One region of the Psychrobacillus sp. FSL H8-0483 genome, then DNA from elsewhere that is predicted to be linked to it. Evidence: riboswitches for the same ligand, from Rfam matches in the RefSeq annotation. Region 1 holds a riboswitch; each other region holds the start of a gene.
What was found. A riboswitch is a leader RNA that binds a small molecule or an ion and turns the genes downstream of it on or off. The one in region 1 is predicted to bind cyclic di-GMP.

Region 1 (10,446 bases):
TATTTGATGATTTCAAAAGTTGAAAGTGGAAATCTGAAGATGTTGTGATCAATCAATGTTTCTCGGAATATCTGATAAAAATAACGGATTGACTATCCCATCTCATCAAGTGAAAAGGCTTTATTTGTCCACTTTTCTGTTTATTGAAGTCAAAAATAAGCGGAAGGCGGCGACTCCTGCGGGACAGCGAGACAGTCCGAGATCCCCGCATGCCGAGGAGGCTCGGCGCTCGCCCACGGAAAGCGCCAGCCTGCAACGGAATCACCTAGATGTTATATTAAAAAGCGAGTTGTTGAACGACTTGTCGTTCAACAACTCGCTAAGAGATGATTAATAATCTTTTTCAGATGCCTCATTATCAGGTTTTTTTTTATTGTAAAACACATTTATACAGTTGGTAAAAGTATACGATTGGTTTCTTTAATATGCTCAGTTAGCAGTTCGATTTTATTCAATACATCAGAACTGTTTTTTTGTTGTTGGTCCAGTGTTGCTTTCACATTCGTCTCTAATTGAACTTGAGTTTGCGTGAATAGATCTAACAAGACTTGGCTAGATGAAGCAGAGATTGCCTGTACGGAATGGTTAATTTCTTCGACTTGACTCATCCAACTGGACAATAATTGGCTAACTTGATCGTTATTAATTGTCTGGATCGTGTTTTGTAAATTTGCATTCAATTCTCCTGAGATACTATTTTTTTCTTCTTCGATCTTACTTAACGCCTCTCTAGTAGAAGTTAGTACGTCTTTCTGGGTAGTAGCGAAAGTTTGTAGAGATTTTTCTGCAAGTTCTGTTTGAAAAGTGTGAAGTGCTTTAAAGCTGTTCACCCATCCATCCAAGATTAAATCTACTGCGTTAGGCATTTGTTTTTTCGTTTCTTCATTACTCATAAAATCTTCCTCCTTTTAATTGTAAACGCAAATTTTTTAGCTATATATGATGCATGCAACTAAGTGCATTGGTACCGTTCTTTACTGCTCCACATCCAAGTCATTTGAGGGCTGTTTGTAAGGAAATAATGGTTGATACAAATTGAAAAACTGATTAATCATATTTTGGTAACTTGCAAGAGAATTTGCCCAAACCTCTAGATACTGTTCACCTGCGGTTGTAATCGAATAAATACGTTTGGCAGGTCCATCAGAGGCTGTATCCCACTCAGATGTAACTTTTCCATCCTTCTCCAGTTGCCGTAAAATCCTATAAAGATTTCCTTGATCCACCGCATTGAACCCAAATTGTGTAATCTTTTGCATCAACTCATAGCCGTGGGAATTCAAGTCCCGAAGATGGAGAAGCATGATTGGAATAAGGAAATTTTTCGGTGTACCTAAATTAGAAATTTTCCCATCATTCATTGTCTCCTTGTTTATATCCACCTGTTATCACCACCAATCAAAAAATGATCATACATGTAATGTACACATATGGACGGAAAAGTGTTCCTACATGTAATTTACACATAAGGTCAAAAGAATATGACTTTGAAATAAAAAATTATAGATTAATAAATTTCTGTGCATAAGTAATAGCACATATTCATACAGTAGTAGAGTCGTTTAATAGGAACGACAAAATAACCACTAAATATAAGTAGGGAGATGAGACTTTTGACAAAACCATTGCCATTTGATCCATTCACTATGTGGAAAACTTTTTATGAACAAACCGAAGCGAACTGGACAAGTGCAATCCATGAAACGTTGAAAAAAGAATCTTTCTCTGAAGGAATGGGAGAGACCTTAAACTATTACCTTCAAGCCCAAGAACTTAAAAATGATACAACTGAATCCTTCCTAAAAAGTGTCAATATGCCAACGCGGAGTGAGGTTGCAGATATTGCATCGCTCATCATTAACGTAGAAAGCAAACTGGATACACTAGACGATAGGTTTGATGAAGAAATGAATCAACTAATAAAAGCTGTTTCCAATCTAGATGAAAAATTAGATAAGATATTGGAGCTTTTAAGTAATTGAATAAAAAAATAAAATTAAACGATTATTGGAGTGTGTGTCTATGTCTTTGAGTCTAGCTCAATTAACAGCATTAAATGCAATAACAAAACCACTTGAAGGTAAAGTCGCAGTGGTAACAGGTGGATCACGTGGTATTGGAGCTACAATAGCTAAAGTCTTAGCAAAGAATGGCGCATACGTTGCAATCAATTATCAAACAAGTATCGACCGTGCAGAGGCTGTCGTAAAGGAAATTGAAGACCAGGGTGGTATTTCATTTGCATTCAAGTCTGATGTATCCAAACCGGACGACGTAAAAAGCCTGATGGAAGAAGTAAAAAATCGTTATGGTAAGATCGATATTCTTATTAATAATGCTGGAATTACAAGAGACCGTACATTCCGTAAACTGTCCAATGAGGAATGGAGCGAGGTTATCGATGTTAACTTAAGTAGTGTGTTCTATACAACTTCTGAAGTCATCAATTATATGTTGGAGCAGGGGTATGGTCGAATTATTAATATAAGTTCAATCATCGGACAAGTAGGAGGATTCGGGCAATCGAACTATGCAGCTTCAAAAGCTGGGATTATCGGTTTAACAAAGTCCTTAGCCTTAGAAACTGCTAAAAATGGAATTACAGTCAATGCTGTGTGTCCTGGGTTTATTGAGACCGAAATGGTAGGAGAAATGCCTGAAAATGTTTTAGAAAATATTATTTCAAAAATACCGATGAAGCGTTTAGGGCAAACAAATGAAATTGCAGAGGCGGTATTATTCCTTATTCAAGCCAACTATATTACAGGTCAGTCGATCAATGTGAATGGCGGCTTATATATGTAACCTGTAATTTTATATATATGACTAGGGGGTTCTCCAAAAGGAGACCCCTCTATAATGTGTTTACTTATGAGGAGGAAAACAATGGGGTATCCTAATAGTAAGGAAATGGATAGTTGGTTAAATACAATGCCGGAAGAGGTTAAAACTAGTTATCAACGCTATCAACGTGTCATGGATGTTCTTACGAAAGAACCTGATCCAATTGTTGGTCAAACCCCAAAAGAAGTTATTTGGACAAAGAATAAAGCGAAACTTTATCGCTATCAACCTCAGATGAAGAAAACGAACAGCATTCCTATTTTAATGATTTATGCATTGATTAATAAGCCGTATATACTGGACTTATCTCCTGGTAATAGTTTAATTGAACATTTGACCAATCAAGGTCACGACGTTTATTTACTTGATTGGGGAACTGCCGGTTATGAAGATAGACATATGAAGTTAGATCATTATATTTTAGATTACATTCCGCGAGCTGTTAAGAAAGTGTTGAAAACGTCTGATGCAGCTGAAATCAGTTTGTTTGGTTATTGTATGGGTGGGACGATGACTTCCATTTTTGCTGCCCTACATCCAGAGTTACCGATTCGTAATTTGGTATGCATGACAAGCCCTTTTGATTTTTCAGATGCAGGATTATATACAAACTGGTTAGATGAACGTTACTTTAATCTTGATAAGTTGGTTGATACACTTGGGATAATTCCACCTGATATGATCGATTTTGGAAACAAATTGTTAAATCCAATCGGTAATTTCTACGGACCATATATTAGTCTAGCTGATCGAGTGGATAATGAGAACTTCGTTAACAATTGGAAATTTATGCAAAAATGGCTATCCGATGGAATCCCTTTCCCTGGCGAAGCATATCGACAATGGATAGGTGAATTTTATCAACACAATAAATTAATCAATGACGAGCTTTATATAAGAGGTCGGAAGGTTGAGTTAAGCAAAATAACAGCAAACCTTTTAAATATTGCTGGTAAGAAGGATGTCATTGCTGCTCCCAAACAAGTAGAAGCGCTTAACACCAAAGTTTCCAGTAAGAATAAGACATATCATTTGGCGAACACGGGGCATGTTTCCATTGTAACAGGCCGTACAGCAGTTAATGAAATTCATCCTTTGATTGATAAATGGCTAACGGAAAATTCACATTAATTTTATTCCACAAAGGGTTTATCCCATTTGACTCTATTTCAAAATGATGCTATATTGGAAATATTCTAATTAAAGGTGTGGTGAAGTATGTCAGAAGTAGGTATGAACTAATACTATTTAGTTTAATAAGGCTTTGAATAACTGGTTTTATTCCAGTTTATTAAGATTGCCTTGTTTCGCAGTGTTTCATCACATTGCGAATACCTACCTTAAGACTGCTTCCTTTTCCATATATTCGTTTAACATTATGTGTTGACGAAGAGCGTGGCGGGATTTGTCCTGTCACGCTCTTTTTCATTCTCTATGACCACATACTTATGTTGACGATAAAAATGCCTTGTGACGAACAAGGCTTATGCCCACAGGAGCTTTCTACCCATTTTACGGTTTCCATTTTTTATCCGTCAAATGGAAAGGTAGGAGGAATCTTTGTGGGCATTTTTTTTCATTATTGAAGGAGGATTACACATGAATACAATGACATATGAAAAATTACAATATAACGAACTAAAAGAAATGGTGAAATCCCATTGTGTCAGTAGTTTAGGAAAAGACTTACTTGATAAACTACAACCAAGCACAAATAGTAAGGTTGTTAAAAATAGACTAAATGAGACATCCGAGGCAAGAAGTTTATTGGATGCAGAAAGTCATCTGCCACTTAAAGGTATTTCAAATATAAGCCATCAGATGGAGAAGCTAGAAAAAGGAATGATTCTCGGTCCATCCGAGTTAGTAGCTATATCTGATTTCTTAAGAGGCTGTAGAGTAATAAAGAAATTTATGATGGGGAAAGAATTTTTTGCTCCTGTCTTACATTCCTATGCTTATTCGATGATGGAATTTCAAAGTATTGAAGAAGAAATTAATCACTCCATTAGAGGTAATAGAGTGGATTCGGAAGCTAGTAAAGAGCTAAAGCGAATTCGAAATCATATTGCGAAGACAGAAGAAAAAATAGAAGAACGATTAAATAAATTTTTGAAGAGTAGTGCCAATAAGGAATATATTCAAGAATTCTTTATTAGTAAAAAAGATGACCGTTTTACGGTTCCTATAAAAGCCTCTTATAAAAATCAAGTTGCTGGAACGATTATTGAAGTCTCTTCTAAAGGGTCCACTGTATTTATTGAACCAGCTGCAATTTCAAAGTTCAATGCGGAATTAGCAACTTTGAAAGCAGAAGAATCGATGGAGGAGTATCAAATTCTAGCCACTCTTTCAGGTAGTATTCTCGAGGAAACGAGACAAATCAACATCAATATTGAAATAATTGGGCAGTATGACATGATCTTTGCAAAAGCAAAGTTTAGTAAAAGGATAGATGGTATTGAGCCAAAGCTAAATAATCATGGCTATATCCAATTGAAAAATTGTAAGCATCCTCTTTTGTCAGGAAATATTGTGCCATTAGACTTTGAGATCGGAAAAGACTATCGTAGTTTAATTATTACGGGACCTAATGCTGGTGGTAAAACGGTGGTACTGAAAACAATTGGAATACTAACACTAGCCGTCATGTCAGGTTTTCATATTGCAGCCGATCAAGGTACGGAAATAGCAGTTTTTGATAACCTATTTGTTGATATTGGAGACAATCAAAGCATTGAAAATTCACTCAGTACTTTTTCCTCTCATATGAAAAATATCTCAGAAATTATGAGTGCATCATCGAATAACACACTTCTTCTTTTCGATGAAATCGGAAGTGGTACTGAACCCAACGAAGGCGCTGCTCTAGCTATTGCCATCCTCGAAGAATTTTATCAAATGGGATGTATAACAGTTGCGACAACTCATTACGGGGAGATTAAACGTTACTCCGAAATTCATAGTGATTTTATGAATGCTGCTATGCAATTCAACAGTGAAGTATTAGAACCAATGTATAAATTATTAATCGGTAAGTCAGGAGACAGTAATGCACTTTGGATTTCTAAAAAAATGAATTTACGTGATAAGGTACTGCAAAAAGCACAACATTATATAGACAACAAGAATTATGACTTAGACCGTGTAAAAGAAAGTAAGATAAAAAGGCTAATACAGAATACTCATAAAGAAGAAGCAACTTATGAATTCGAAGTGGGAGACAGAGTAAAACTCTTAGAACAAAATGATTTTGGAATTGTATATGAGAAAAAAGATAACCTCCATAATGTTTTAGTATTCTATAAAGAAGAAATGGTAAAAGTGAATGCAAAAAGGTTGAAACTAGAAGGAAAAGCAACCGATTTATATCCAGAAGGATACGACTTGAATTCTTTATTTATAAGTTATAAAGAACGAAAATTTCAACATGACATGGATAGAGGATCAAAAAAAGCATTGAAACTAGTTTCGAGAGATATAAAGAAAAGGCTTAGTGAATAGTGTATTTGTTATAATTTAGCACTATTGCTGGGGTTGAGTATATCCAAGGAATTTTGGGGAAAGAATAAGTATTGAAAATGAAAAAGGAGGTAGCTTCAATGAATGCACAACGAGCAGAAGAAATTGTTTTTTCAACAGATATGATTAATGTAACCTATAATGGAGAAAATATTTATATTGAGCACGTGGATAAAGATAAGGGATTAGCGACTATCCATTCCCTTGATGAACCAACTAATAAACAAAGTGTTTCAGTAACAAGCTTATATGAACAGTAATTTAGTCATGAATTTTCCTCTTAAATAGAAACATTTAATATTGCGCCTCATTGTTAGAGACAAACTAACATTAGAGGTGCAATTTTTTATGATTTCTAAATCAGAAAATTATGGTAAAAAAAGATAGATATCTATTATCTAGTAATATATAATTATCTTGATAGGACAGGCATTTGTCCTATTCGAAAAAGGCAAATTCATTGAAAGATGAAGACGCAAAGTCTCAGACCTAACGCCGAATGGTTATGGTGGCTGGACTGCCGAAGAATATGAATGATAACTAAAAAAGGTTTAATTCACCATTCTTCCTTGTATTTCTATTTTAAATAGGAGAGAGGAGTTTTTTTTATGTCCATTTTTAAAGAGTTTCGAAACGGTGTATTGACACCATTGGTTGTGGCATTCTTGGTGCTTGTTGTAGGAGTCAATCCTTCATTTGCGGATACGAATGATGCTTCAACTTTAGTTGTGGAAGGTGCAGTAGTAGAATCCGAGGTTACTGAAGAAGAATCAATAGTAACGGAAGAAACAGAAGAAGTAGAAGAACCTGTATTATTACCAGGAGATTTTTTCTATTTTCTTAAAACACTACAGGAAAGTGTGCAGTTGGCTTTCACATTCGATGAAATGAAAGAAGCAGAGTTACTAGGAGCATTAGCTGAAGAACGAATTCTTGAAGCAACGGCATTATTTGAGCAAGGCGATGAAGAGAAAGCAATCGAAACACTTCAATTAGCGATTGATCAACAAAATGAAGCGTTATCTAAGTACGAAGAAACAGACTCTACTGAAGTAGTTTCGGATGAAGATAGTACTACGAATGAAGAAGGTACGGAAGAAGCAGTTCCAACCGAAGAAGATGGTACAACGGAGGAAGACGTTGCCATAGAAGACGAGCAGGAAGAAGATTCTATATATACTGAACTTGAAATAAAATTCTCATCAAATCTTCTTGCTTTACAAGCTGCTTTCGAAAAAGTAGAAAATCCTAAAGCAAAGGAAGCACTTGCGAAAAATGTTTTAAAAGCTCAGGAAAGATTGGTTAAAAAGATTGAGAAGAAGTTAGCGAAAATGGATAAAAAGTCAAATGAAGAAACAATAGAAAATGAAACTACCCAACCTGTAGAACCGATCAAAGAAGGAGAGTCTGATGCTACAGTTTCTGAAGAAGAAAAACCAACAGAAACAGCGACTGAAGTAGTTCAAGAACAGGGAAATGTGGTAAACGAAGACTCGACTAAAAAAGGTGAAACTGCTTCAACAGTAGTACTACCTAAAGTCAAAGAAATTAAGACACCTGTTACACCAAAAGTACATCCAGCAGTAAAAGTGGAAGATAAGAAAGAAGACGCGGAAGTAAAACAAAAAGAAGTAGCTAAAGCGGAAGAAAAGAAACAAAGAGCAGAAGCAAAACAAAAAGAAGCAGTAGCTAAAGCGGAAGAAAAGAAACAAAAAGCGGAAGCAAAACAAAAAGAAGCAGAAGCTAAAGCAGAAGAAAAGAAACAAAGAGCGGAAGAGAAACAAAAAGAAGCAGCAGCTGAAGCAGAAGAATCGACTAAAAAGACTGAAGAAAAGAAACAAGAAGCGGAAGCAAAACAAAAAGAAGCAGCGGTTAAAGCGGAAGAATCAGCCAAAAAGGCTGAAGTAAAACAGCAAGAAGCCGAGAACAAACAACAAGGAAATAAAGACAAAGAGAAATCTAATAATGGGAAAAAGGACAAGGAGGAATAAATTCCTCTAACAAACACGATTATAAGTGAATAACGGACTGTATGATGCAATCCATCAGCATAAAAAGAGTCAAACTTTGATATAATATGAAGGTTTGATTCTTTTATTTTTGCTAAAAAACCTGTAATGTAAGATAATTCGTATGTAGGTTTAAAAGGGAAGTTTGAAGATATTATTTTAGGAGGAGATTGGAATGGAAGAGAATTTGGAGAAAATTGAAGTTGGTGCAATCATTACAGTGCTAGATGAAAACGACCAGGAGCAAGAAATGGAAGTGCTAGGATTGTTAACTGTCGATGGAGATGAATATGCTGCTGTCGGTTTTGTAGAGGATATACAAGGAGAGTCAGAAGAAGATATTGATGTATTCTTTTTCCGAGTGGAAAACGATGGAGAATTATCTTTTATAGAGAGTGACGAGGAATTTGAGAAGGTTTCTGGAGCTTTTAATGAAGCAGGAGAAGCGTAATAAGCGATAGAAAAGAGAGGGGGAATTATTCTCCTCTCTTTTTCATATAGAATTAGGACGATAAGATGAAAAAAGTACGGAATAGTAAGTTTTATCGTCAAACTATGTTAGAATGAGCACAATAAAAAAGATGGGGAGAGGTAAAATGTTTAAAAAAATATTGAAACAAATCAAGCAACTTTCCCAAGGTAGCAGCGAGCGAAGACATGGTCATTATCGTCGAAGTAGCAGTAGTGACCGACGAGGAAGTTATTACAAACGTAGTAGCAGTAGCAGCAGAAAAAGTTATAAGCGATCACCACTGAGTGGAAGTAACTACTACAAACGCAAGGGGAGAAGTAGCAGTTAATCCTAATGTAGCCTTTCGTCTGCTTGAAGTGCAGCTTGAACATCAGCTGAAATTTCGCTAATAGTTGAATAAGATTCCTTCACTTGTAGGAGTCTTTTCAGCAAATGAACGGTTTCTTTTTTTATCGTAAGCTCTTCCGTCCAAGGGAGAGCTTTTTTATTTTTGGAAGGGTAAGTTGTATAGAGTAAATATAATAGGATTTCTCCTAAATCGTAGTGGTCCTGCTGTTTCATCTCGTAGGAACTTGCTGAATCCATGGAGATTCCCTGCTTCGACAAACCAAAGTCAATCAAAAAAGGTTGGCCGTCTTTTAGTAAAATATTTGGGATACGTAAGTCCCCATGGTAAATATCCTTGCTGTGCAGATAGTCGATTAATTTCAGGAGATCAGCAATAAGTTGTAAAGACTCTTTCTCATTAAAAGATACCCTCTTAAGAAATATTAAGTCTTCCAGATTGTCTCCTTCTATGAAATTCATGACATAAAACAAATACGCGTTATTGAAAAAAGTATCCATTAATACTGGCATATTTTTATGATTTGTCGAACGCAAAACAGCTATTTCATTTTCAAACAAAGCAACCTCTTTTTTGTTGTGATGCTTACTTGGACGAAGCTGTTTCAGCCCTCTGATTTCGTTCGTCTTTAAATCCTTACAGCGGTAAAAAATACCGTAGCTTCCGGTTCCGATCACCCTTAAAACCTCGTATCGATCGTTCAGAACTTTTCCTTCTTTAATAGGTACATCTACAAAAAACTGATAAATTTTTCGAATAGAACGCAAAATAGAAACTTTTCTCACCTCGTTTTTATTCTAATAGTAACAGAAGTAAGTAACTTAAAAACCATCTCCAATACTTCCGTCATCTGCTTTTTGTTTCTTTAAAAGTTTTTACCAATCGTTATGAGAAGAAAAAAGGCATGTTCCCTCTACATTAAACATAATATTTATAGAACTGTTTACAATTTCCAATAGAAAGGGTGGAGAGTAATATTCTAATACACATTGTAAAAGGAAGGTATCCCTAGGCGCCAAAGGGGATTTTCATAGAGTATTAAATATAGATGAAACTAGAGTTCGTAATTTAAAGCATTTACTGTACCACACAAGTACTATTAACTTAGGGGGATTATTTTGGTTATTTTAAAGAAATTTGGTATTGTTTTAACCTCTTCTGCTTTATCTTTTGGAATGTTTGCTTCTATTGCTAATGCAAATACTTCAACCACAGTGATGGAGCAACCTGAAAAAGTGCAAATTCAAATGGTT
Region 2 (10,446 bases), 1.3 Mb from region 1:
GGACTTAAAAGTGCTTTATCAAGTGTTACTCCAATTTCTTTTTTATTTACAGCTTCGATTTGATCCTTATAAGGTTTTAAGAGCTTAACTGCATCAGCATCTTCTGCTTTAGCTTTTGTCTCAATTAACTTTCCTGCATGTCCTACTACGACACCATTTTTATCGAATTCAACATCTAAAGTACCAAGATAATCTGCATACTGATATGCTTGTACAATAATTGTTTTGTCTTTCGTTGCACCAGTTTCATCTTTGTCTATAACTACAGGAACATTTAATTGTGTATGGCTATGTCCGCCAACAATAACGTCAATGCCATCGACTTTTGCAGCTAGTTCTTGATCATTGTCCATAGCGGCATTATCATCAAAACCAATATGTGTAAGTGCTACAATTTTGTTAATACCCATTGCTTCAAATTCAGCAACCATCTTTTCGGCATCTTCAATATAATTTGAGAATGTAATTTTTCCTGGACTTGCAATGTCTTTCGTTTCAGCAGTTGTAAGTCCAAAGATACCGACTTTTTCTCCGTTTACTTCTTTTACAATTCCTGTGTAAATATTCCCGTTTTCAGGTGTTGTAGGTATTTTCGTATTAAATAAACCAGTGAATTTGTCATCTTTTGAAAAATCTACGTTTGCGGAAACAAGCGGGAATTTTGCTGCTTTAATGAAATCAACCAATGCTTGATGACCTTCAGGAGATGAGCCAAGATCAAACTCATGGTTACCGAATGTCATAGCGTCTACTTTCATTAAATTCATAAACTCTAAGTCTGCTTTGCCTAAGAATTCATTAAAATACAAAGTACCAGAGAAAACATCCCCTGCATTTAATAGCAATGCATCCGGTTTAACTGAGCGTACTTCTTTTACTGCTGTAACAAGCTTTGGTGCTTTGTCTGTATTCGCATGTATATCATTTACGTGCATGATAGACAGATTAAAGTTTTCATCGTCAGGTTTCGGTGATGGATTATTTTCGTTATCGTTATCATCGTTACCACTATTTCCATCACCATTAGAAGGTGGTGTCACTGGTTTTGCATCAGGATTTGATTTGCCATTGATGTTTTCGACGTTTGCTTTTACTTTGTCATAGTTTTGAATGACATCTTTCGCATCTGTTCCTGCTGGAAGCGAGATATTCCCTACTTTTGTTCCGGTCCCTAGAGTAAGTTTAGTACCTTTTGAATCTACGTTTAATTTGCTAACATTTGCATTGATTGTTACTTGAGTAGCGCCAGCTAGAAGTTTAACTTCAGGTAATGTGATGGTTTTATCTGCTTTAATTTCCACATTGGATCCAACGTTGATCGTTTTTGCTGAAGTAGTACCTTTTGCTTCTAATACAGAACCGGCCTTCGATAACTCGACCGTACCAAGTTTGGAGTTATTGAAAACAGTTGATGAAGGAGCAATTGCTGCAACAGGAGTTAAACTAGCAATATTGTTATTTTTTGCAACTGCATTCTCAGAGATAATAGTTTTCCCTATGACTGTAATTGCATCACCTAGGAAACTATTTTTTACTGCATTTCCGATAATTAAATCATTGTTAATCGTAAGGTTTTTTACGGAAACAAAGTCACCATTCACTGTAAGATTCCCAGCAAAATTGGAGCCCTTTCCATCAAGTACAAGATTGCTATTTGCAGTTCCACTTTCTTTGATTTCAATAGAACTAACTTCTGTAATCTCGTTGTTTTTCACTGTGTATTTAACCTTGGCACCTTTTAACACAGCTAAATTGGATTCGTTGAATATGTTTTGTAAGCTTGTATTTACTGCATACGTACCGGTCGATAGTTTTAGTTCATTTTTGGAAATATCGATTACTTCAACAGCTTGTTGTTTAGCAGCTGCTTCTGCTCTATTAATAAAGGAAGCTACTTGTCCACGTGTTACATGTGCATTTGGTTCAAATGTAGTAGCTGTTTTCCCTGTTGTAATTTCATATTTATATAAGGTTTGAATATAATTTGCAAACCATTGTTTATCGTTAATATCTTTAAATGGTAAGTTTGAAAGTTTCTCTTCTTCTAAGTCAAAACCAACTACTAGCATTTGCGCGATATGTGCACGAGTTAAATTTCCATTTGGCTTAAATGTTTGATCTTCGTACCCTTTAATGATTCCCGCATCTACAAGCGCAGCGATATGACCAAAGTAAGGGTTGTTTTTACTCACATCTTTAAATCCAGGATCTTTTACATTTTTAGTGTCTAAGCCTAATGCTAGGGAAATTATTTTCGCAGCATGTGCTCTACTAATGTTTTCTCCTGGTTTAAAGGTACCATCTTCGTATCCGCTTATTATTCCTCTAGATGTTAGGTCTTTCACACTTTCGTAAAAATGCTGATGCTCTTTTACATCTGTGAAGGAAATTCCTTGTGCCTCTGCAACGTTTATACTTGATGGTACGGCCGCGACAAGTGTTCCAGCAGCCAATGTTGTTGCCAGCACCGCTTTATACGTCTTTTGTCGTAGTTTCTTGCTTTCTTTCATTTCCCATCCTCCTAGTTATCTGATACTCTTGCAAAAACCATTCTAACATTTACCAATATATAAATAGGTCAAATTTACAATTTCTTAATCATTTTTACCTACATTTACTATTCCTTTACAATGTTTTATATCGAAATAAGTGTCCTAGATAGACCAATTTATCTACTTCAAACCCAAAAAAGTCCCACAAAGATTTCTCTTCGCAGGACTTCCTCTATTATGACATAAGTGTTACTGGTGCCAGGCACCAGTAACACTTCTGCAACAAAACACTCTTTTATGAGTTTATGACGTACTTGACTAAACCTTTTGCGTTGGCGTATAAGGCTGCTTGGGTTCTGTCGGCTAGACCTAGTTTTGCGAATACTTGGCTTACGTGTTTTTTCACGGTGAATTCGGTGATATATAAGGTCTTGGAGATTTCCTTGTTGGAATGACCTTTGCCTAGTTCTATTAGTATTTCCTTCTCTTTTGGGGTTAACTGTTCGATATGCTCATCATCTTGGAGAGATGTGTTTGATTTCATCACTAAATCGAGTACTCCTGGATCGTAATATTTTCTTCCTTTGCTAATCATGGATAGAGCATGTAAAAGTTCCTCCGGAAGGGCTTCCTTCAACAAGTAACCGTCTACTCCTATTTCTTTTGCTAGCTTAAAGTCTTCTTCTTCTGCTGATGAAGTTAGCACAACAAATTTGCACACGATTCCTTTTCGAATTGCCTCTTTTATAAGTTCTAGGCCTGACTCTTCCCCTAATCGAAGGTCCACTATCGCAATATCAGGTTTGACCATGTTTAAAAGATTTAAGGCATCCCTACTATTCGTTGCCTCACCAAGTACCTCCATTGATCCATCTAACGAAAATAATGATTTTAGACCTTTTCTTATTAAAGGATGATCATCAATAATAACTACTTTCATTATCCTAGCACCTCTTGTTTTTTTAGCATTTTTACATGTGGAATATCAATTTGTATTTTTGTTCCCATACCTGGTATCCCTTCTATCGAGAATGTTCCATTAAACGAATTTACAATACTTTTCATATTAAAGAGGCCTATTCCTTTTTCCTTCTTTTCTTCCTGTTTATGCAAATTAATTCCAATCCCGTCGTCTTGGATTACTACTAATGTCTTCTCTTCTAGTAAAGAAACTCTTATTTCCATCACATGACATTTCCCGTGTCTAACTGCATTTCCACATGCCTCGCAAATGACCCGATAGAGTCCAGTTTTTAGATCGTGAGGAATGAAGGATTCATCTCCCTCTATTTGATAGTCAATTCTCACGTCATTCAGCTTGGCATACTCTTCTAAATAATTTTTTAGGAGTACCAGAAATGGTTTATCTCCTTTTTTTACTGAGCTTAGTCGGTAAATAGCTGCTCTTAGTTCTTTTATGGTCGAATTCGCTATCTTTGATAGAAATTGATACTCTCTATTTAACTCTTCTTTCGAAATATTCCGACTTTTATTCTGTAAGCTGTGCAATGAGTAGACGATTCCAAATAGTTTCTGAGAAACACTGTCATGTATTTCATTGGCTATACGATTTTGCTCTTCAATAATGATTAGCTGATCCATCATTTTATCCATATGAATTCTCTCGAGCATGATTTCACTGAGCTCTGCGATAAACTCAAATGTCCGGTTTAATAAGAAAGTATCTCTTACTTCACTGAAACTGCTGACATTAATTCCTACAACACCAACATTTTTAGAAGTTCTAATTACTTTCATCCAAAAGTATTCATCGTGAATCTTGTCCATAAATGATTCTTTCTTTTGGCTAATATTGTGCCAGTCTTTCTTAAGTTCCTCTTCCATGTTTAGAATACTCGTTGTATTTGCTAAATAGCTTTTCTGTTTATGGAGATCTATTAACCAAAAGAATGCAGATTCTTTTTGCGTACAATTAATTAAAGAAGATGTGATATCTGTTGTTAACTTTTCAGGGTTTTTATCGGCTGAAAAGTTATCCATTAAGTGATACAAAGACATGATATGCTCTAACGTATTCTCATACATTTCATTTGATTCCGACAGTTTTTTATTTACGAGCATTAGTTCAGTAGCTTTTGCATCTAGCTCCTTCGTTAGACCCAAAAACAAACTTGCAAGCAATGTAATTAATAAACAGACTAAATAAATATAAGAATTTTCTTCTAAAATCGTTACCATATTGTCTATGCGGAATAGAGAAGAAGCAATGAAAGTCGCACTACTTAGATAGAAGGTCAATACTCCCCAACAGAACAAAGGCGTTAGAAAACTTGCAGCTGCCAATACAGGATTCAGCGCATACCATATAAACGGACTTTCAATACCACCTGTAGGGATGAGTAATAAAGTCAAACCAATTGTTTCGGTTAAGACAATCGTTTTTAATACCTTACTATTCCCTACATATTTTCTTTGTAAGTCCGTTAAGATCCAAGCTGCTACACCAAGTGATACAACCAACCCGACTTTAAAAACAAATGGCGATTGGGGCGGTCCTAACAAAAAAAAGCAAGAAGTTAAGATAAGTGAAATATATCGATAAACAAGCACCAGATGCGGTTTGCTGGAAGGATTCTTTTCTATGAAAGAATAAACTTGACTAGTCCAGTGCATAAGCTGGATCACTTTCTGCACCTTTGTTCGCACTTCGACTTCTATTTCGAATGGATTCTACTTGATATAGGACATTTGGTGTAATTGTCGCCTTGTAATCATAGACTGTCTCAATTTGAGAGGTGTTACCATTGATTTGGTTAGTAGTTGTTACAGGTCGCGACAGAGAATAGACAGATATTGCAACAAATACTATTAGCAGTGGTAATAGGATGAAAGTAAGTTTCGTATTGTTTTCCCTATAGAAATTAGCAAAGATTCCTCCCAATTTTGCTCTCCCCTTTTATTGTACATCTGCAATTTCTGGTGTAATTGGTTCTTCAGTAATTTTTGGAGTTGAATGTATTTCTATTAAGTCTAGTTCTAGTTGATTCCCAATTTCTTTTGGAACAGTTTGTTCTTTACCTAATACCGGAAGCACTTCTTCAACTTGGTGTGGAGCATTTTCTTCTTCACATAATACTGGAGTCTTATCTCCTTCATCTATTTTGGGAACTTCTACTTCTTCACCTAGTTCTGAATGTTTCTCTTTTTCACACCCTAAATATTTTTCTTCTTCATTTAGTACTAAAAGCATTTTATCTTCTGCGAATTTCGGAAACATGGATGTAATTTCTGCACTGCCTCCATTCCAACTTGCTGTTATTTTAATAACTTTGCCTGTTAACTCCTTAGGACTACCAGTTAAAGCAAATTCTTTTATTTCTCCTGCCATGACATCGGAATCTGATTCTTCCATATTAACAATCTCTTTTACTGATTCCCCCATTAATTCAATTTTTTAATGGTTTTATCAGTATTATTTGTGACCTTAAGTGTCTTATTTTCCCCATAAGTTATTGCAACAAGTGCGCTATTCTCTAAAACCATGGTTATTGTTGCATCACTTTTTATTTCTGCAGTTGTAAACTAGTGCTCTGCAATAGAAGTAAAATCATGGATACAAAAAGTGCGGATTGAACAAACATCAGTTTCAATACGTTTCCTCCTGAATACATAATAAAGGCCTAATTAAATTGAACAAAATGTCCAAGTTTAATCAGGCCGGTTGCACCAATAACTCCATACGTCCCAGGTGCCCAAATACAGGTCGTACTTCACAGTTTCCGAAATATTTATTACTTTACAGAATTCAGTATAGCCAAATTACACCAATTTTAACGTCATTTTGCGCGGTTTTGTAGGTTCTATTTTTGTCGGAAAACGGAAGGGATTGTCTACCTTTGTTTTGTATTTGTAATATTCAAATTTTTAAAAATTTCAGTTCTACTGCACAGATTGTAGGCATGTATTAGTTATTTAATTTTTCCTGGAAAAATTAAATAGACAACAGGGCTCATTTTGATTTCAAGAACTTATTTGAATAACAATACCTTGTTCTATTAATAATAGACTGTAAGATTCAAGTAAATTTCGCTTTTCTACAGTCTAAAACAGCTCTAAGAAGTCCCTTAGAGCTGTTTCAAGTTCATCTATTAATTTATCTTAATCAGGGAAGAAAGAAGCTGGAGGTTAAGAAAAGGGTATAGGCTTTTGTTGTAGTGCAAGTTTTACCCACCTTTCTTTTCACTTCGGTTTGGCGCGTTTCCAATATTCCCGAATGGATAGCATGTGGATAAAGTAAGCATTCCTTCCGGTGCTGTAGAACCGATGACGGTTGTGTTATTTTCATCCACAATGGCATATGTAAAGTTACCATGCTGCATTTTTACGATGATCGTATCACCATTTTGCAGTTTGTCCAGTCCTGTAAAAACGGTATCCCATGTCTGGATAACAGAATTTGATCATTTTACCGGGATAAACAGTCCCTGTATAGAGAACAACACCTTGCTTTAAAGCATACACACCGGCGTATCTAATGAAAAACAATCCAATCACCAGCAAAATCACAGCTATTTTTTTCAGTAAAATGCTTCACCTCCTACAAACAAGTTATCCTGCTGTAAAGCTAATAAAGGATATTTTTATCCATCTCATATTCACCGTAGTCTACGAAAAACGGAAAAGCTGCCAATGCACGATACGCCATGCATAGGCAGCTTTTCAAAAGTTCCCCTGTAACTGATCAGCCTTTTGACATCTTAGTGTCTATTGAGCTATCTTCATCCGTCTGTAATGTCTGATGATCATCAACACAATTCCACTTGCCACAAGTATAGTTCCAAATAATATCAGAAAAAATATATTTGTCGAAGTGCTAGGCTGGCTGAACCCAGTTGATGTTGGACCGACGCTGGCAACCTGCCCTGTTGTCATGACTTGAACCGTCGTGTTATCTTTTCCTTCCGCCGTAAAAGAGAAAGTAAAAGCAGAATTAAGACCTTGAAAATCATTTCCAAGATGCTCTGGAAAACGAATAGTGATATCTAAGTTTTCTTCGGTGCCGCTTGAAAGTTTTCTTCCTGGAAATGATTTAAATCCAGCCAATTTCCCTTGATACAATTCTTTGTCACCTTCTTTAACTTCCAGCAACAGCTCATTGAAAAGCTTTTTTTCTCCACTGTTTTGCAATTGCATTTGGTAGACAAAATCTTTGCTTCCGGAATTCTGAACTGTAATGGTCCGAGGCGCCCAATCACCGGGCTTCATGTTAGTAATATCAAATAAATTTTCTTTTGGTGAAATACTGATGACTATATCATTCTCAGTCGTGTCATTATCAACATCTGCAAATACACTCGTCAAGGGATAGAAGCAGATTACGCTAATCAATAGAAGAAACGTGAATAGCCGAAAGAATTTGGTCATAGTAATACCTCCTTACATATTCTATCAATCATTCAGGTAGTACTTTTCCCGCTATCTTCGCCTACTATGTCTACTTGTTTTTTCGGGCGCAATTCAATTACAGATAGTACTTTCCAAATTGTAAATGCGGAGTAGATAAGCAACAGGAATCCAGGTATCAACAGTAGTAATGCGCCATTTTTAGACTGAGAAAAATTAATGAAGTATCCAACGTAAGGCACTGTGAAACCCGTGTATTTTGCTACCACATTGTCAGAAAGAACCGGATTCATGTCCTCCGCATTGTTGTTATCGCCTTTTGTACGGTAAAGTACGGAGTCACCAGTTCTGACTACCTCTGTGATTCTGTGTGTAATCAAAATGTCTTCTTCTGTCTGAAATGTAATGACATCGCCTTTTTCGAAGCCAGTTTTAACTACAGCAGACTTGAGAGCGACGATTGAGCCTGTTTGAATTCCTGGCTCCATCGATCCCGATAGAACGGTTTTTAACTGGTAACCGAAAAACTCTGGTTCTCCGCCGGAGGCTTTCGATATAACAACTACGGTAGCTACCGTGATCAACAGAATCATTAATATGCCGGTTACAATGTTATTTACCCACTTTTTTATCTTTTGATTTTTTGCTTTCATTTTATATCTCATTTGTATCCCCCTCTGCTTTTTCTATGTTTTTTTCTTGTTTTACTGCGTCGTTTATTTCATCATCTTTCTTTGTGTTGCTACTACTTTCTGAAGTTTCATCTTTTGCGGAGTCCTTTTCTGTTGGGTTCTTTTCTTTCGATTCGTTTACAGATTCATCCTTGGCTTCCGGTTGTTTTGGACTTTCCTCGTTAGATTTCTGTGGCTCATCCTCTTTGCTATCAACCACATCTGTTTTATCCGCATTTTCTTTCTCTGTTTCAATATCTCCCTCTTTTAATTCATCTTGTTTCTCTATAATCGGTTCAATCGTTTCTATATCTTCTGGCGCTTTTTCTTTTTCAATTTCATTATTAGGCTCGTCATCTTTTTTCGGGCAGTCGGTCTTGACTTCCACGCTTGTAGCGGCATCCTCTTCATTTACTTCTACAAGGTTTTCATCTTTGCCCTCGCATAATAGCTCTTCTGCAGCATCCTTTTCATCTTTTTCCTTAGGCACGTCATCTTTGTCTCCACAGTCAACCTCATCTTCCCCGCTTGCTATTACATCCTTTTCGCTTTCTTCTATAGGATTATCATCTTTGTCTTCGTGGTCGACATTGATTTCCTCACCCGGTAATGCATCATTTTCGGTTTCTACATTAGAATTTCCATCATTGTCCTCATTGTTAGGTTTGGTTCCCACGCTCGATACCTCACCGATTGTGTATTCCTCGCCACATCCATTAATAAGAACTTCCGGCACTTCCCATATACCGGCAGTAATTATCTGTGAGATCTCCGACTGGCTACTGAAATATGCGGATGTGTCAGATGACATATAACCGACGCCAAAAATGGCTAAGTAACAAATGAGGGCAATTTTTAAACACAGGAAAAGGTCAAGTTTCTTTTTCTTATACCTGCGCCTACGCTCCTTACGCTTGCTACGATTGCTTTTCAAACTGATCCCGCCTTTCGAAGTTTTATCACCGGATTTTCTTAAATATATTCCTCAAAACACAAAATAAGTTTATATGTTGAGAAATATATATAAATAATGACACTGACGGATTGGTTAAATAAAATAAGGGAGGAGAAGGGCTCTCCTCCCAGGTTATATGGTAGTATTATTTCCATGCTCCTGCTGTCTGTTTTGCATCGAATGACCATTTAAGCTGTAAAGAATCCCCTTGGAATCTATTTTGATCCCCTTGATCAACAAATTCAAACACTACAGTAAGATCATCAGATGTACCTGCTTTTAGTCCATCTCTCTCTCCGCCAAGAATAGCTCCTAATAGATCTCTATCCACAACGTCTGTTCTAGCCAATTCTTTTAAAGTAGTTTCCCAAATAACCGCTGACTCTTTGTCCTCATTAGCAAGGAATTTAACCTTAATATGCTCACCGAAATCTACGCCTGCATTATTGCCGTTTGCATCGGTAACACTATATGTTGAAGTCAGTAATACTTTAGATACATCCAGACTGCCTGTGTTATTAAGTTTAAAAGTACGTAACATATGGTCACCTGGTTTTAAATTGCTCACATCAATAATGGCATTTGCCGCATCATTACCTGCAACATTAATATCCAATGTACCTGCTGCAAATTTGCTGTTATTTACTTCTACATCATTGAAATAAGCATAAGTTCCTCCACCGATCATACTAATAGCTAATCCACCTGTTAAAATACCCATTGCTAACTTTTGTTTGATACCCATTTTTAATTTCCTCCAATTAGTTGTAGTTTTTGGTTTTGTTATTGCTTTTCCTTACTCGTCTTCTTTTTCCAGCTTTGTTTCGAAGTTTACTTGTGCTAAGGGAGACTTGGTTCCATGCACCATTTCCTAGTCCGATAGCTGTTTTACTTCGAATGTTACATTTTGTTCGAGGTGATTTATTACCCCACTTTAGAGAATTCCTTGGCTAAGTCTCTCATT
Region 3 (10,446 bases), 110 kb from region 1:
CCGTACAATGAGCGATTTCTACGATTCTCTACTTCCTTAGCCTCCTTCTCCCGGGCTATCTGATCCTTCCGCAATTGTCCATTTATGCGTGGGTCTTGTAATCGCATAGTACTCCATCCCGACGGCCCCACTTTTTTGCTTACTTTCTGTATTTCATTTCCAAAAAACAGCATGTCCATTCCTCCCCGCTATAAATTAATCAAAGAGGACAATAAATACAACTTTTCCCCTTTCTATAATCTATGCAAACAACTAAGGAACACGGAGGATACGAGCACAGTGAAAAGGATTTAGTTAGATGTGCATTGCAGATGAAAATTGAATGTGTGAATAATACGTATTATTAACGTACCCTGTGTCAGACTTTACTTGTGTCTTTTGGGACTTTAATAGTTATGAAACCCAACGAATCTATATGTATGGTTAACTTCTTCCTATTTCCATACTGGACATTAAGTTCAATCATACTATTTTCAATTTCAACTTTCATAACTTGCACCATATTTATTCATTAACTTCCAACCCCTGTTTTTTAATAAAATCATTCCTTCTTTTTCAACTTACCCCCTGATTTCTTTCTATTTTTAGCAATCCTAATTTCAACAAAATTATGGACTGAGTAGAACAGGTTTATTAATTAACTACAATTTCAACTAAGCTTGAATTAATAATTTAATACTTATTGATTAATATCTTAAAGAACCGTTCATTTTATGTGGGCGGTTCTTCTTGTGCTGCTAAATTAATTTTAAGTTAGTAAAATACACGATGACCGCTTTGCAATGTCCAAAGTGTACGTTACAACGTTAATGTGAGGTAGGGAGAGATTATCACAACTTCAACCATCTATTTTGGAATAAAACATAAGATTTTGCGCACATTAGATTAGACTCTATAGTCAATTTTTTCGCAGTAAAAAACGGAGGTGAAAAATGATGCCAAAGAAAAGTGAACCTGGCTTCAAAAAGGGAAAAAAAGAGCCTAAAGTGCGCGAAGAGTATTCAAAAGAGTTAAATCAAGTGATTCATAATAACAAGCAACAAGAAGTTACTAAACATAAAGGGACATAAATAAAAGCCTTAGTTCTATCTTATTAGAACTAAGGCTTTTATTTATACTAACATCAACCAAGCAATCGCTTCGCAATGTGTCGTGTTTATGTTGTAACACATGGGGTGTTGGTGGGTTTATCTATTAAAGTACTTTTTCTACGTTCCGTATTGTATACAAATGAATTACTTTATTTAAGACATGAACTGATGTACTGCCTTGATAAATGCTTCCGAATCTTCTAGCATACCAAGATGACCTGTTTTCGTATTCATTTTCTGTACAATTGGATTTTTTGTTTCTATTGGTTTGACAATTTTGTCGTTTGAACCTTCAATCACTAATATTGGCGTGGTTGTTTCTTCAACAAGGTGATGCTGATTTGGTCGATGCTTCATTGCCTCAAGCGCGGTAATAAGGCCAGCCTCTGAAGCACGATATGCGATTTTCTTGGCAAAATCAATTGTTTCTTCCTTTGCGTTGTCACTAAAAAAGGCACCAATCAGTTGATTGACAAAGCTTTTTACCCCAATTTCAGGAATTTGTTGTTGTTGCTTCGTACGTTTTTCTTTCTGTTCCTCCGTATCAGACAAATCGGAAGAATACGCTAAAATCACTCGTTTTATTGGAGCAATTTTTTCTTCGAGTGCCGCTAATACAATATAGCCTCCTAAAGAATGACCCAGCCACGTTGCCTCTGTAATCCCCTCATGTTGTAGGACATCTGCAACAGCCTTCGCATAATCGTAAACGGAATAACTTGATTTCTCTAACTTACTTAGACCATGCCCTGGCAAGTCTACCGTAATCACGTCAAATTGATTGGTTAAACTCTCGTATATATCATCAAAAATCTCCATTGCTCCTAAGAAACCATGAACCAACACAAGAGTTTCGCCTTTTCCTTTTCTTGTATAATGCAACATGTTAGTTTCCTCCTTTTATCTTTACTATACCCATTAATTGAAAAAGAAAAAAAGAAAGAATTCCTCCAACGGGAATTCGTTCTTTTTCATTATTCTAACTCCAACCACGCAACAGCTTCGCAATGTATGGGGTGTATGTGGCAACAAAGAGGTTTTGGTGAGTTAATGCAAAAAGGATTGGTCAACTAAGAATCATGCATTTTATTTTCTAAAAAATACATTTCAACAATTGCTCCCGTTCAAGAAATATTTCTATTTAATTATGCTAGTTAAGACATGCGGGTATTTGCTTTATCTCCTGTTACCTGACGCTTTTCCTTATATGAAATCACTCCAATCAAGCCAATTATGGAGAAGATAACTGGCGTGATGAAACCATAGTAGTACCCATCAGCTTGATTACCTGAAGTAGCTTGAAAATGATCCAATATATATCCAAAAATGATTGGTAGCAAGACAGCACTTAGAAAGCCACCCGTATTCGCAACCCCAGAAACAATGCCAGATTCTTTTATAGGGAAAGATTGACGTACAGCTGCGAAGGTTAACGCACTCGCCCCATATCCAAAGCCAATGATAAAGAATAGAATAATTAGCAAGAAAAATGATGGATGCCCATTAAATAAAAGGAAAGTAAACCACCCCAATAAAACAGTGATATGAACGACAATATATGGTCTTTTTATTGTTTCTAACCGACTTGAAATCCAACTAGTTAGAGGAGCTCCAATAAGTGCCCCGATAACACCGATCATAATCATCTGGCTTGCATCTGAGCGTGTCATTTCATACATATTCATCCCATATGGTACTGCCCAAGAACTGATAAACCCCACATAACCTCCGACTACTCCAAAATGACAAAAGAATAGAGCCCATGCTTGCCGATTTGAAAATATTCTTCGTAGTAAATCTTTTGTTTTTTCACGTTGTACTTCTTCTGTTACAACTACCGGTTCAGCCAAAAAGATTCGTTTCGCTTTTTTTACAAGTACAAAATAAAGGAGAAAGCCACATAAACATAATAGTAGCCCTGCTGAGAAAAATGCTGCCCTCCAACCAACTAAAGTTATCCATGTGGAGAAAGGGACTGTCGCCAATAAGAAACCAAGACTTCCTGTCATGCCCGCTAGGCCAATTAATCGAACAAATTCCTTTGTATGAAACCATTGGGCCAAAATTAGCACCATATTAACCCATATGGTCGCATCCCCTATCCCTGTTAGTATTCTGGCAAAAAACAGGACGAATTCAACTGTACCAAGACTATAAATGATTGTACCTAACCCCGTAAGTGTGGCACCGATAATTAGAAAAAAGTTTGGCCCATAACGATCAGCCAAAATTCCCATCGGAATTTGCAAACTCGTGTATACCAAAAATTGTATACTCGTCAATAACCCAATCGTTGATGCTGTTACATTAAAATCCCTCATCAATTGGTCTGTAATCAATCCTGGAGCGGTTCGTTGGCTCGCCATTAACAAATAAGTAAACATTACAGTAACAAATACAACCCATCTGTATCTGCTATTTTGTTTGTCCAATGATTTCTACTCCTATTAGCTTTTATCTATATATATGAATTTCATGTAACGGTAAACCTGTTTTTCAAAATTGTTTTATGATTTGAATTGGGTTGGAAATGTTTTTAGTTAGATAAATTCAATTTCAAGAGTAGGGTAGTGCGATCCGTTGATGAGTTCTATTTTTAAGATCTTAAATGTCGCTCTGCCACAGCATTATCATAAGGGTTACCCTTGAACGTTTAATCTTGTACTTACTTAATAATTCATCTATTCCAACGTTCTTGAATTCAGACCCACGGTCGGTGTGAAAGACTTTCACATGTTCAAATGGATACTTAACAGAAGCGAAGGCACGTTGAACTAGAGCGGCGTCTTTTTTCTCAACGACGCTATACCCGACGATTTCTCGAATATATTCTCCTTACTTGTTATCTATTATTCTACTTGCCCTTAACTTTATTGCCCAACTAAGTGTAGAATATCCCTTTGCACTGGAGTCTTCCTTTATGATGGTTCTGCTAAATAGTCATTTTCCAGCTTGATAACTCTAACCATTTTTCCTGTTCCTTATAATCGGGCATTATTTTTCCTACAAGGCGCCAATAGGATCGGTCGTGATTCAGATGGACCATATGACACATTTCGTGAACGACTACGTACTCGATTACCTTAAGAGGTGCCATTGCCAGCCTCCAATTAAATGTTAACTGCAGCTTTGAATCACAGGTTCCCCAGTTACTTTTGCTATCAGTAATACGGATAGAACGTGGCTTTACTTTATAGTTGCTTTGATAGGAGGATATACTCTTCTCAACTAAAGCTTTACACTGCTTGTAATAGAAACGTTTTAGAGCTTGTTTTATTTTTTCATCATCTAGCTGCTTCACATATATAAGTAACTTATCTCCTTCAAACACCACATGGTCTTGCGTGATATTGATATCATGATAAATTCTTATAGGATATGTGTTTCCTAAATAAAGAAAGCTCTCACCATGTTCGTAGACCTTCTTCTGTGGCCCAAGTAGTCTATCCTTCTGTTCTTTTGATTTTTGCTGAATGAGTTCCCATTTGTCCTCTAATAATTGAATCACGCTTTCGTCGGGCGTTCCTTTCGGTGCGAGCACTTCAATATTTCCATAGTGATCCATAGTAATGCCTATGGTTGTCCGCTTTTTGTATGTTATTTGAAATTGTATTGTCTCACCTGAGTAGTTATGTATCATTTCATCACCTGTTGGACCTTTAATGCCCATATTTTCTGTATTTTAGCATTTATCCTTCTGAAAAATTTCTAGTCGCACTTAACAAGGACAGACATATTCAATCCATGAATTAACTAAATGTAGACTAAAAAGCGGTAAAAGAGCAATAATAATCTCATTCTACCACTTCTTTATTACTCTATTAAAAGTGTTCCGATATGAACTCGCTACACTCTTTCACAGTTTCTTTAAACTCAAGTTTTCTACCTGGGTGAACGCTAAGTTTCCAGGTTAGAAAATTTTGCCGAAAAGTAATGCATCATAATACTTATCCGCTATAAAATAGTGGTCTTTTAATCGACCTTCTAACTCATACCTGTTCTTTTCAAGTATCCGAGCAGAACCAATATTGGCATGAACTACCACAGCATGAAGTTTATGAAGATTAAGTGATTCAAATGCAAAATCACTCATCAATGCAACTACCTCTGTGCCATACCCTTTACCCCAGTGTTGTTTATGTAACACATAACCAATTTCAGCTTGGTTTGCTTCTTGATCAAAATTAAAAATCATGGCTGTCCCTATAATTGCTTGAGTTAATTTTTCAACAATGGAGGAATATAAATGAGTACCTGCCGACTCACGTTTTAACATTATATCAATGTGCTGACGAGATTCCTCCAGAGTATTCATCAGATTCCAGCCAATAAACCGTGAAACTTCTTGATCCGAAGCATAATCATGTATCTCTTGAACATCCTCTATCCTTAGTGCTTTGAAATAGACTTTTTTACCCTCTAATGAATGAAATAAATCATCTCGCTTCTCCATTTTAACCTCCTCTAAATTCACCTTTGGTAATGTACCTCCGTTGTAACGATATTGTTTCCACTTAAAGTTAATATTATCGCATTAACCTTAATACATCCTTTTAAATAATTTCCCATTATATGTTCCAACTGTTTCCTTGGGAATCTAAACTATTTCTTTCAGAAAACAGACTTTATCAAATCAAAAAAAAGTTGCCGGTTTCAAAGGAATTTCAAACTGAATAAAATAAGTACACATGAGTTGATGTGATTCATTTCTCTAACTTTTTGAGAGTTACATCATTTCACTGTCCCCGTCCCATCAACATTCTCTTCCAAAGTTATCAAGCAATGCACGCACTTCATCTGTTGATTTCGTGTTCATCAATTGATTTCTTAATTCACCAGCTCCACGGAATCCTTTGACATAAATTTTGAAAAAGCGATGAAGCCCTGTGATTGAACGTGGCAGTGCTTCCGCATATTGATCTTGAAGATCAAGCTGCAGTCTTAAAAGATCAAGGTATTCTTTACTGCTATGCTCTTTTGGCTCTTTTTCAAAAGCAAACGGATTTTTAAAAATACCTCGCCCGATCATAACGCCATCAATACCATATTGTTCAGCAAGCTGCAGCCCAGTTTGACGGTCAGGAATGTCCCCATTGATTGTTATTAGCGTATTTGGTGCAATACGGTCACGTAACTTTTTGATTTCCGGAATTAGCTCCCAATGCGCATCTACTTGGCTCATTTCCTTTCTTGTACGTAAATGAATAGAAAGGTTCGCAATATCCTGTTTAAAAATATGCGTTAGCCACTCCTCCATCTCATTTACATCGTTATAGCCAAGTCTTGTTTTCACACTTACAGGCAGTCCTCCCGCTTTTGCTGCTTGAATAAGTTCTGCCACAACGTCTGGACGCAGAATAAGGCCACTACCTTTCCCTCTTGTTGCCACATTCGGTACTGGGCAGCCCATGTTAATATCGATACCTTTAAATCCTAGCTCTGCCATGCCAATACTCATTTGACGGAAATATTCGGGATTATCCCCCCAAATATGTGCCACCATTGGCTGTTCATCTTCTGTAAAAATCAAACGGCCACGCACACTTTTCATGCCCTCTGGATGACAATAGCTATCTGAGTTTGTAAACTCTGTGAAAAATACATCCGGTCTACCTGCTTTACTTACTACATGACGAAAAACAACATCCGTCACATCTTCCATTGGTGCAAGTACAAAAAACGGTTTCGGTAAATGCTCCCAAAAATTTTCTGTCATATTTAAATTCAAATCCTCTCATTATGGGTACATAATCAAACGCTCTTCCCAAAATTAATAACTAAAATGTTTCTATTTCTTTAACACTTATGCCATGTTTAATAATTAATAGATTAAGTCCACCGGTATCTAATAAGGTTAGGAATATCTGTGGACATTCCATAAATGTCTGCGAGCTAAAGGTATTAAATCATTTTTAAAGTATAACCTAGCTTCATTAATTTATCTTCACACAATGTCCTCTTTAACGATATTTTCATGTTGAAAGAAAATATCGTTGGCATTTTCACTCTTTTTAATGACATTGTTATTGAACGATATTTTTCGCTAAGGAAGGGTAATCAAAAAATCACGATTTCATTTTATACTTTTGATCAATTTCCTCCCACAATAGTAGCTGATTTATATGGGAAATGTAAAAGCAAAAGCAGATTATTTAGAAGTACATTATCGTACTTCTAAACCATCTGCTTTTTCATTTAACTGTCTAATTATACTTGTACAACCCTAATAATGTATTGCTAAAAAAAACCTCATCAACCCGCATTCCTACGTTGCGAGTTAGAATAAAGTATTGCACATAGTGTTGACATACCACAACACTACAGTTTCGACTTAAGGCAGTACATTATAAATCTAATAGATTAATTTTCTAAATCTGTTCATCTTCTATAAATTAGAAAACCAAACCCCTCTATCTAATATTACCTTTTTATGAGCTAATTAAATTTTGACTCTTTTTCTTATTTTTATCTCGGTACATATTTTTATCGGCTTTAGCTAATAGATTCTCCATGTTTCCTATAGAATGTCCCGAAAAAGCGTACCCCATCGATACTTTGATTTTAATGTCTTTGCTGTTTATATTATACTCACTAATCTTATTAGTGAGCTTTTCACAGTGATATTCAACCTGTTCTTTACTCGGATTTAAAACGATGATTGCAAATTCATCTCCACCAATCCTTGCAACAATCGTATTATCTGAGAAATATTGTTTTAATAGTTTTGCATATTCTTGTATATAAACATCACCTTTTTTGTGACCATAATTATCGTTCATATACTTCAATTCATCCAAATCGCATAAAATAATGGCTATAGATGTATCTAAATGTTTGTTGTATTTCTCCATATTTTCCTCAAAATAGTTTCGGTTGTATATGCCTGTCAAAGCATCATGGCTAATCTGATATTTTAACTCCTGTTGTAGCTTTACCTTTTCAGTAATATCCCTTAAAATCCCTTCTATTGCTACCATTTCTCCATTTTTATATATAGGAGTTGCATATTCCTCGAACCATTTATACTGACCTTTATCATCACTCCAACGTTGTATAAATGGCTTACTATAATCCCCATCCCCATTAATTTTTCTAAACAACACGTCATAATCATCTGGATGGATGAGTTCAAAAATGAGATACGGATTTTGATACCCTTTCTCTACTAATCCCTCTCCTAACATTTGTTCAATCGAAGGGCTAGTATATCTAAATTTATATTTTGGCTTGACTTCATAATAATAGATAAGATCCTTTGAACTTTCTACTAATTGAAAAATTCTCTTTTCATTCTCAAATTTCGTCTTCCATTTAACTTTTTCATACTTTATGTAAATTTGGAGAATTACTATTCCCGCAATTAGACCTAAAGAAAAATATAGTATTCCCATTATCATTACCCCACATTACCATAAAAAATCTGTTCTTTTTGGACAACTTTCATACTTCTCTGTACATTCAATAAATAAAAAAAATAGACTAATCTAATACCATTTAGTCTACTTTTCAATAAACAGAAATCGGTAACTGGCTAACATAGTCTTTCAACTTTAGTCCCTATAGCTTTGCGTATTCACCTTTCGATGAATTTGCCTTGATCTTTCATATATTTATTTTATGAGGTTATAAAGTTTCTTCTAATATATTACATAAATATAATTATAAAGTCGAACTAACATTAGGTCAATATTCTCTATTTATTTTCTTTCATTTCACTTTCCATTCCACTCTTCTCAGCTTTAAAAAGAATTAGAGGCATATTTTTAAAAAAAGAATCTCACTTACCAATGGCACGATTTCTATTTGATTTTATTCTTCCACTACCACCTATTTTCCAAGCAAAAAAGTATGGAAATCTCCTTCTAACACCACATGGTCTTGCGTAATATTTATATCATGATAAATCCTTATTGGATAGGTGTCTCCTAAATAAAGAAAGCTCTCACCATGTTCGTAGACCTTCTCCCATTTGTCCTCTAATAATTGAATAACTCTTTCGTCTGGTGTCCCTTTCGGAGCAAGAACTTCAATATTTCCATAGTGATCCATAGTAATGCCTATGGTTGTCCGCTTTTTATATTTTATATCAAATTGTATTATCTCACCTGAGTAGTTATGTACCATTTCATCACCTGTTGGACATTTAATGCCCATATCCCCTGTAATTTAGAGTCAATCCTTTTCATAAACTTTGGCGAATTTATCGCCTCACTCTTAATAACATTTTTCGTATTGAAATGAAAAAAAAAAAAAACGAAAGTTCGAGAATCTTTTTGATTCTCGAACTTCTGCTCTTTATTTACTCAATTTTAGCAACGCACAGCATTCCACATGTGTTGAGTGTATGTGGCAACACATAAGATGTTGATGGGTTTAAGTAATTGGCTAGGTTCTTGCTATAGTTGATCCTAGCTTTTTATATTTATCTTCATATATCATCTGGCGTATATTAATAAGATTAACGATTGGAGATGATAAAAATGGATCTCATTTTATGGATGACTGTTTTGCCCGGTGCCTTTATTGCAATATTTGCTGATAATAGAAAATGCAAAAGAAAAAAGGTTAAACTTTTCCAAATCTACTCGATTTCTTGATGGATTTACAATTACATAAAATTCCCAATATTTGTACATCCTACTAGAAAAATAATGAAGTTACATGTTTCTAACAAATTGTATTTGCATTAACAGAGAAAATTCACATTAAATTTCGCTAACAGTCTTCCAAATATCTTCACTTAGACTAATGGCAGAAACAACTGCAACACCATCAGCCCCGGCTTGACGTACGATACTACTGTTTGATGGTGAAATACCACCAATTGCTACAATGGGGACGTTCGGATAGTCGGTTCTCGCTTTCTTTAAAAATGCAACCCCTGCTGGTGGTTTTGCATCTTTTTTTGATGATGTTTCAAAAATGGGTCCAATCCCAACATAATCTGCACCATTTAAAACCGCCTTCTCCAGTTCTTCCATTGTATGCACCGAAACACCGATGATTTTATTTTCTGCACGCTTACGAAACAGTTCAATATTTAAATCATCCTGACCAACATGAATCCCATCAGCATCAAGCTTTAAAGCAAGCTCTACATCGTCATTTATTAAAAATGGCACTCTGTAATCGTGACATAATTTTTGGCATTTACGTGCAAATTGTACATAGGCATCCCCAGTAAGTGCATTTTCACCCTTTTCTCTTAATTGAAATATCGTAATACCGGCTTGTAATGCGGCTTCTAGGACAACTAATGGATCACGTTGACAATTAATCGTACCCATAATAAAATATTTATCGAAATTCAGCGACATACACATCACACTTCCCTTCAAACTGACGATAGGCAAAA

Region 2: another riboswitch for cyclic di-GMP. It lies ahead of MHB48_RS03645 (hypothetical protein); the one in region 1 lies ahead of MHB48_RS17475 (DUF5667 domain-containing protein).
Region 3: another riboswitch for cyclic di-GMP. It lies ahead of MHB48_RS17060 (sensor domain-containing diguanylate cyclase); the one in region 1 lies ahead of MHB48_RS17475 (DUF5667 domain-containing protein).

The regions. Positions count from the first base shown of each region.
Region 1 covers NZ_CP152052.1:3,597,998-3,608,443, reverse strand. Annotated here, with positions in the region: gene MHB48_RS17510 (hypothetical protein) at 387-893, opposite strand; gene phaQ (poly-beta-hydroxybutyrate-responsive repressor) at 975-1,361, opposite strand; gene MHB48_RS17500 (polyhydroxyalkanoate biosynthesis repressor PhaR) at 1,605-1,982, shown strand; gene fabG (3-oxoacyl-[acyl-carrier-protein] reductase) at 2,023-2,805, shown strand; gene phaC (class III poly(R)-hydroxyalkanoic acid synthase subunit PhaC) at 2,887-3,975, shown strand; gene MHB48_RS17485 (endonuclease MutS2) at 4,444-6,348, shown strand; gene MHB48_RS17480 (small acid-soluble spore protein H) at 6,447-6,626, shown strand; cyclic di-GMP riboswitch class I at 6,807-6,891, shown strand; gene MHB48_RS17475 (DUF5667 domain-containing protein) at 6,975-8,357, shown strand; gene MHB48_RS17470 (DUF1292 domain-containing protein) at 8,563-8,826, shown strand; gene MHB48_RS17465 (protein kinase) at 9,178-9,978, opposite strand; gene MHB48_RS17460 (S-layer homology domain-containing protein) at 10,312-10,446, shown strand, end outside.
Region 2 covers NZ_CP152052.1:780,176-790,621, reverse strand. Annotated here, with positions in the region: gene MHB48_RS03665 (choice-of-anchor I family protein) at 1-2,510, opposite strand, end outside; gene MHB48_RS03660 (response regulator transcription factor) at 2,788-3,432, opposite strand; gene MHB48_RS03655 (ATP-binding protein) at 3,432-5,126, opposite strand; gene MHB48_RS03650 (hypothetical protein) at 5,113-5,394, opposite strand; gene MHB48_RS03645 (hypothetical protein) at 5,410-5,865, opposite strand; cyclic di-GMP riboswitch class II at 6,160-6,243, opposite strand; gene MHB48_RS03640 (hypothetical protein) at 6,677-6,841, opposite strand; gene MHB48_RS03635 (hypothetical protein) at 7,218-7,877, opposite strand; gene MHB48_RS03630 (signal peptidase I) at 7,910-8,521, opposite strand; gene MHB48_RS03625 (SipW-dependent-type signal peptide-containing protein) at 8,511-9,461, opposite strand; gene MHB48_RS03620 (TasA family protein) at 9,628-10,227, opposite strand.
Region 3 covers NZ_CP152052.1:3,485,881-3,496,326, forward strand. Annotated here, with positions in the region: gene MHB48_RS17030 (hypothetical protein) at 933-1,070, shown strand; gene MHB48_RS17035 (alpha/beta hydrolase) at 1,245-1,976, opposite strand; gene MHB48_RS17040 (MFS transporter) at 2,246-3,523, opposite strand; gene MHB48_RS17045 (SprT family zinc-dependent metalloprotease) at 4,024-4,731, opposite strand; gene MHB48_RS17050 (GNAT family N-acetyltransferase) at 5,002-5,544, opposite strand; gene MHB48_RS17055 (tRNA-dihydrouridine synthase) at 5,845-6,807, opposite strand; gene MHB48_RS17060 (sensor domain-containing diguanylate cyclase) at 7,520-8,482, opposite strand; cyclic di-GMP riboswitch class I at 8,611-8,695, opposite strand; partial or broken gene MHB48_RS17065 (M48 family peptidase) at 8,946-9,215, opposite strand; gene thiE (thiamine phosphate synthase) at 9,797-10,414, opposite strand; gene thiD (bifunctional hydroxymethylpyrimidine kinase/phosphomethylpyrimidine kinase) at 10,389-10,446, opposite strand, start outside.